One region of the Brucella sp. TWI432 genome, then DNA from elsewhere that is predicted to be linked to it. Evidence: riboswitches for the same ligand, from Rfam matches in the RefSeq annotation. Region 1 holds a riboswitch; the other holds the start of a gene.

Region 1 (3,408 bases):
TCGGCGGAAGAAATTCAGGACAGCATTCAGGACGGCAAGATTTCCGTGACGTGTGAATTCTGCTCAACGACCTATGAGTTCGATCCTGCACAGTTTGCGAAGTAATATTATGAAAAAGGCGCTTTGAAAAAAGCGCCTTTTTTAATTCAGTGTTCGCCTTGTTTCAGGAATATCCAGAGAAAAGGCGGGAATATCGACTTCAAAGGCACTCCCATCCGGTAATTGCATTTGATAGCGCCCGACCATAACACCGGATGTGGTGCTGAGAGGGCAACCGGATGAGTATTGATAAGAATCGCCCGGATTAAGTGTGGGTTGCTCGCCGATGACGCCAGCACCCTTCACCTCTTCGATGCGGCCATTGCCATCGGTAATCTGCCAGTAACGTGAGCGCAGCTGAACGGTCTGCGATGAATTGTTGGCAATGGTTATCCGGTAGCCCCAGACATAGCGATTTTCGTCCGGTTCGGACTGGTCTTCGAGATAAAACGGTTCAGCCGTTACCTCAATATCCCGCGTTACCGCTCTGTACATGCATACCCGCCTTTAAGTCTTATCAAACATACTACATAAAGCTATCGCCAAAGTTGCGCGGGAGGTCAACGAATTGATGCCGACAAATGCATTGCAATTGCCGAAATGTTCCGGCAATTGCGTCGTTTAGGCATCAATCTTTAGCGCGCGGCTGCAAGCGCTTCCAGCACGTCCTCAACCAGATCATCCTGGTCTTCCAGACCGACAGAGATGCGCAGCATACCATCTGAAATGCCGAGTTCCGCGCGTGCTTCGTCCGTGAGGCTCTGATGTGTCGTTGTGGCCGGATGAGTGATGATGCTCTTTGCATCGCCCAGATTGTTGGAAATGCTGAACACCTGCAAAGCATTTTCGAACTTGAACGCAGCTTCCTTGCCGCCTTCGAGTTCCAGCGCGATCAGTGTCGAGCCGCCAGTCATCTGCTTGGCGATGATGTCGGCCTGCGGGTGATCGGCGCGGCCCGGATAAATGACCTGCTTCACACCTGCCTGACCAGCCAGTGCATTGGCCACGGCTGCGGCAGATTGCGTCTGCTGACGCACGCGAACGCCGAGCGTTTCAAGACCTTTCAGCATGATCCATGCATTGAACGGGCTCATGCCGGGGCCGGTATGACGGAAGTAAGGCTGGAGAACTTCTTCGGTCCATTCCTGATCGGAAAGAATGATCCCGCCCAGACAGCGGCCCTGACCGTCAATATGCTTGGTGGTCGAATAGACGACAATATGCGCGCCGAGTTCCAGAGGCTTCTGGTAAAGTGGCGTTGCAAATACGTTATCAACGATCAGCTTTGCGCCGATTTCATTGGCAATGTCGGCGACAGCTGCAATGTCGATCACCTCAAGCGTCGGGTTTGACGGGCTTTCGAGCAGCATGACTTTGGTGTTCGGACGAACAGCCGCTTTCCAGTTTTCAATCTTTGAGCCGTCGATGATCGAAAACTCAACGCCATAGCGAGGCAGAAGCGTTTCAATGATGTAACGCGACGAGCCGAAGACGGCGCGCGCACAGATAACATGCTCGCCCGCCTGTACCTGACAGAGAATAGAGGCGGCGACGGCTGCCATGCCGGATGTGAAAGCGCGCGCATCTTCCGCGCCTTCGAGCGCGCACATGCGCTTTTCAAACATATCTGTGGTCGGGTTGGCATAACGCGAATAGATGAACCCCGGATCTTCGCCCTTGAAGCGGGCCTCGGCAGCTTCTGCTGTCGGATAGAGAAAGCCTTGCGTCAGATAAAGGGCTTCTGACAACTCTGCAAAGCCCGAACGCAGCGATCCTGCATGAACGAGCTGAGTTGCCGGGCGAAACTTACGGGTAGTCTTATTCGTCATTTTTCCAACCTGTCGAAAGCTGGTCGGCCGGGGCCTGGAAATGCCTCGGCGGCCAATAAAAAACCGGCCTCGCGAACACGCAAAAGGCCGGTAACGAACCGCGGCCTTATTTTAGCGAATTCTTTAACGTGGCTGCAAGCCGGCCGGCCAAATCACCACGGAACACTTTTTCCTTATGCCTCTTGAGCGGGGCCGTCAATGCTTGAAGAAGAGCGAAGAATAGAAATTGGCGCGTAGCGATCCTGTTGTTGCAATTTAAAGCTGGGGAAACTGGCTAAAAAAGCGTTAAAAAGCTGGTCTTGATTATTATGAGCGGTCAATGGTCATAGACCGATTTTAAGTAATTCACGGAGTTGAGTGGCATGACGCAGAGGGAAGCAGGCATTCTGGCAGATGCGGATATTGCAGCACTCTTTGAAAGCGGTTTGCTCAAATCTGCGCGTCCATTGGATGCTGATCAGATTCAGCCTGCAAGCCTCGATTTGCGGCTGGGTGCGAAAGCCTATCGTGTGCGCGCATCCTTCATGCCGGGTCCGGGCACGCCGGTCATCGACAAGCTGGAACGCTTAAAACTCCATGAGATCGATCTGAGCGCTGGAGCGGTGCTTGAAACTGGCTGCGTCTATATCGTGCCATTGCTTGAAAGCCTGTCACTGTCGCCGGAATTGTCTGCATCCGCCAATCCGAAAAGCTCGACCGGTCGCCTTGATATTTTCACCCGCGTTATCGCCGATGGCGCGCAGGAGTTCGACAAGGTGCCTGCTGGGTATAATGGCCCGCTTTATCTTGAAGTCAGCCCACGTACTTTCCCGATTGTTGCGCGCACCGGCTCGCGGCTGTCGCAAATTCGTTTCCGTCAGGGACGTGCGCAGCTGACTGAAGCAGAACTTGCAACACTGCATCAGAATGAAACGCTGGTGGCGGCAGAACAGCCAAATATTTCTGGCGGCGGTATCGCACTCTCGGTCGATCTTTCGGGCGATAAAGACAGGCTGATCGGCTATCGTGGCAAGCACCACACGGCGGTTGTGGATGTCGATCAGCGTGCGGCACATGATGTTCTCGACTTTTGGGAGCCGATCTATGATCGCGGTTCGCGTGAATTGGTGCTCGACCCGGATGAGTTCTATATCCTCGTTTCGCGCGAAGCAGTGCATGTGCCGCCGCTTTTTGCGGCTGAAATGACGCCTTTTGACCCGCTGGTCGGCGAATTTCGCGTGCATTATGCAGGCTTCTTTGATCCGGGCTTTGGTCACACCGCTGCTGGTGGAACGGGAAGCCGTGCGGTTCTGGAAGTGCGCAGTCATGAAGTCCCGTTCATTCTCGAACATGGCCAGATTGTCGGCCGTCTTGTTTATGAGCATATGTTGAATCGCCCGAAGGCGCTCTATGGTATCGATCTGGGATCGAACTATCAGGCGCAGCAACTCAAGCTCTCCAAGCATTTCAGGTGATTGCGTTCTTCCTGATCCCGTTCATATAAAGTGGGATGTGGTGGAGGACAGCTCAGGTGAAAAAAGGGAAGGATGAGGTTCGGGAA
Region 2 (3,408 bases), on a different contig from region 1:
CCCCGTAACTCCGCCAGTGCAAAAAAGCATTGCAACGCCGATTTCCGTTCCAAAGCCGGATGTTGCAGCCTACCCGCCAGTGCGTCTTGCGCCCGCACAACGCTTACGCGTTTACAGTCAGCGGTTTCGCGATGCAAAACCGATTAACTTCGGAAAAATCTCGCCACGCAAACATGCCGTGCATGGCGTGGATGTATCGCGTTGGCAGGGAGACATCGACTGGGCGACGCTGCGCAAGAACGGTGCAAACTTTGCCTATATCAAAGCGACAGATGGCGGTGATCACCTTGACCCGATGTTCAAAAAGAACTGGCGCGATGCAAAAGCTGCGGGATTGAAGCGCGGCGCATACCACTTCTTTTATTGGTGCCGCGTGGCAAGTCAGCAAGCTGACTGGTTTATTCGCAATGTGCCGGTTGATCCCGATGCATTGCCGCCAGTGATCGATGTGGAATGGAATGGCGACTCGTCATGCAAACGACGCCCATCGCCTGCGCAGGTGCGTGAAAAAATGCAGGTTTTCATGGATGCGCTCGAACGCCATTACGGCAAGCGTCCCGTGATCTATACCGCGCCTGATTTCTATGACGACAACCTCAAGGGCGCATTCACAGATTACCCATTCTGGCTACGCGCTGTCGCACAGCATCCCTCCAAGGTTTATCCGGGGCGTCGCTGGATTTTCTGGCAGTATTCGGGTTCAGGTCTGTCTCAGGGCGTCGATGGTAAGATTGACCTTAATGTCTTCCAAGGCAGTGAAGACCAGTGGCATCAATGGGTTCAACGTTTTGCCAGCTGATCCCTTTTCAGGGATCAGCTTTTTGCGCATCAGAATTTGCCGATATTTTCGAGATCATAAGGCGTTGACTGGTACATTTCATTGATCCAGTTGCCAAAAAGCAGATGTGCATGGCCGCGCCAGCAATTCTGCGGCTTCTTGCTGACATCGTCATTGGGAAAGTAATTGGCAGGCAGCGGTGTTTCCGGTTGAAGCTGAATGTCACGGAAATACTCATCGGCAAGCGATGTCGTGTCATATTCAACATGGTTGAACATGTGCAATGAACGATGCTTTGGATCTTCCAGCAGGCAAAGGCCGCTTTCCGGGCTATCGACGAGAACTTTTAGGCCGCTTTGTGGAGGAATGTCGTCCTTGCGCACTTCTGTCCAGCGGGAAACTGGAATCGCGAAGTCATCGGAAAACCCGCGAAGATAGGGTGAAGACGGCGCGAGATTCTGTTGGCTGAAGACACCGGATGCCTTGCTCTGCAGATCATATTTGCCCATACCATGAAAATGGTGGACGGCGGCTTGTGCTGCCCAGCAGATATTGAGCGTACGGTGGACATGAGTTTGCGTCCAATCGAAAACCCTCTGCATTTCATCCCAATAGGTCACATCTTCAAAGGGCATGCGCTCAACCGGCGCGCCTGTGATGACAAAGCCGTCAAAGCGCTGATTGCGGATATCTTCCCATGGCTGATAAAAAGAAAGCATATGATCCGCTGGAGTATGCCGCGCAACGTGATTGGTAATGCGAACAAGCGTCAGTTCCAGTTGCAGGGGCGTCGCCCCCAGCAGCCGTGCAATCTGTGTTTCCGTTGTGACCTTGTTCGGCATCAGATTGAGAAGGCCGATCTTCAGCGGCCTGATATCCTGACGCACAGCATCTGCCTCACGCATCACCATAACGCCCTCGGCTTCGAGAACACTGGTTGCAGGCAGATCATCAGGAATTTTTATAGGCATGCGTGTCAGTCCTTCGTTATGTCAAGGCAGACGCATGTGGCTTTGTCCGTATGTTTGCCGGTCGGCCACATCCTTCCTTTAAGGAAGTACCACCTTGCCCGGAAAGGCAGGTTGGCGTTGGGCGTCGCCCCAACTCTTGATGTGAGATAACTACTACTCAAAGAGTCGGGCGCTGGCAATAGGTCCGTTTGGAAGAGTTTTTATAAGGCGAGGCTGAAACTGAAAAAGTGGCCCTTTCCATGTTCAGACGCTTCTGTTGCAAGTGGAACAAGCGGGCCGTTCAGACGTTTCCCTATTAGATCGTTGATCTAACCCGTTTTGCTGGAAGCATAATCTTAGCGTCACTTGTTTGAGTGTCGTCGGATTATGCTCTTCCTCAAAGATGTGCTATTGTGGCAAAAAATGGGAGGGAAACATGAGCAATATTATATTCTGGATAGCCTTGGTTATTCTGCCGGTTCTGGCAGGAACGGCTTTTGCCTATTTCCGGCATATGCGCCACGGAGATGACTTTTAGGTCATCCTGGCGAGGTAAAGCTGTGCCAAAAGTGGGAGCCAGCCCTGTGCGATAATCAGTAGGCTCTGGTTGATCAACCTGATAGCGTTCGTTTGCCAAGCGCAATGATCGTTAGATGAGCGCGAGTTTTTTCGCGCCAACTCAGGTGAATAACTGCAATGAGCGAAACGGATACCCCCCATATCCTCGTCGTTGGTGCAGGCTTTGGTGGCCTGCAATTAATCCATGATCTAAAAGGTGCAAATGTTCGCATTACGCTTGTCGATCAGCGTAATCATCACCTCTTTCAGCCCCTTTTGTATCAGGTCGCGACAACAATCCTTGCGACATCCGAAATTGCATGGCCAATTCGCCATCTTTTTCGCGATCGCAAAGATGTAACCACCCTGCTCGCCACTGTTGTCGATGTGGACACGTCCAACAAACAGGTGAAGCTCGAAGACGGCTCTACACTTGATTACGACACGCTCGTGCTCGCAACCGGCGCACGGCACGCTTATTTCGGCAATGATCGCTGGGAAAAGCTTGCCCCCGGTCTTAAGGCGCTGGAAGACGCTACGACCATTCGTCGTCGTCTTCTTTTGGCGTTTGAACGCGCCGAACGCGAGACAGACTTCGCAAAACGACGGGCATTGCTCACATTTTCTGTGGTGGGAGGAGGACCAACCGGCGTTGAATTGGCGGGTATTATTGGTGAACTGGCCAAACATACGATGTGGCCGGAATTTCGTAATATCGACACAAGGGAGGCGCGCATCCTGCTGATTGAAGCGGGTCAACGCATTCTGTCTGCATTTCCGGAAGATCTTTCATCTTACGCTCAAAATGCCTTGAAAAAGATTGGTGTTGAGGTGCGTCTTGGGATGCCGGTAAAAGAAATCACTGAAGATGGCGTAACTGTTGGCGATGAATTTATTTCCTGTAAAACGGCCATATGGGCAGCGGGTGTTGCAGCTTCACCTGCCGCAGCCTGGCTTGGCGTTGAAAGCGACCGTGCAGGTCGCGCACGCGTTCTGGCCAATCTCACCGTTCCCGGCCATGAGGATGTGTTTGTGATCGGAGATACCGCCTGGGTCGAAGGGCAGGACGGAAAGCCGGTTCCCGGTATTGCACCGGCTGCCAAACAGCAGGGCGCTTATGTT

What was found. Region 1 has a riboswitch for S-adenosylmethionine ahead of ABE527_RS02890 (O-succinylhomoserine sulfhydrylase). Riboswitches for the same ligand answer to the same signal wherever they lie in the genome.
Region 2: another riboswitch for S-adenosylmethionine. It lies ahead of ABE527_RS08940 (homoserine O-succinyltransferase); the one in region 1 lies ahead of ABE527_RS02890 (O-succinylhomoserine sulfhydrylase).

What each region holds. Positions count from the first base shown of each region.
Region 1 covers NZ_JBDJNL010000001.1:584,147-587,554, forward strand. Annotated here, with positions in the region: gene ABE527_RS02880 (Hsp33 family molecular chaperone) at 1-105, shown strand, start outside; gene apaG (Co2+/Mg2+ efflux facilitator ApaG/CorD) at 142-534, opposite strand; gene ABE527_RS02890 (O-succinylhomoserine sulfhydrylase) at 675-1,868, opposite strand; SAM riboswitch at 1,957-2,037, opposite strand; gene ABE527_RS02895 (2'-deoxycytidine 5'-triphosphate deaminase) at 2,231-3,322, shown strand; gene ABE527_RS02900 (GlxA family transcriptional regulator) at 3,358-3,408, shown strand, end outside.
Region 2 covers NZ_JBDJNL010000004.1:44,050-47,457, forward strand. Annotated here, with positions in the region: gene ABE527_RS08935 (glycoside hydrolase family 25 protein) at 1-799, shown strand, start outside; gene ABE527_RS08940 (homoserine O-succinyltransferase) at 829-1,749, opposite strand; SAM-I-IV-variant riboswitch at 1,790-1,897, opposite strand; gene ABE527_RS08945 (NAD(P)/FAD-dependent oxidoreductase) at 2,425-3,408, shown strand, end outside.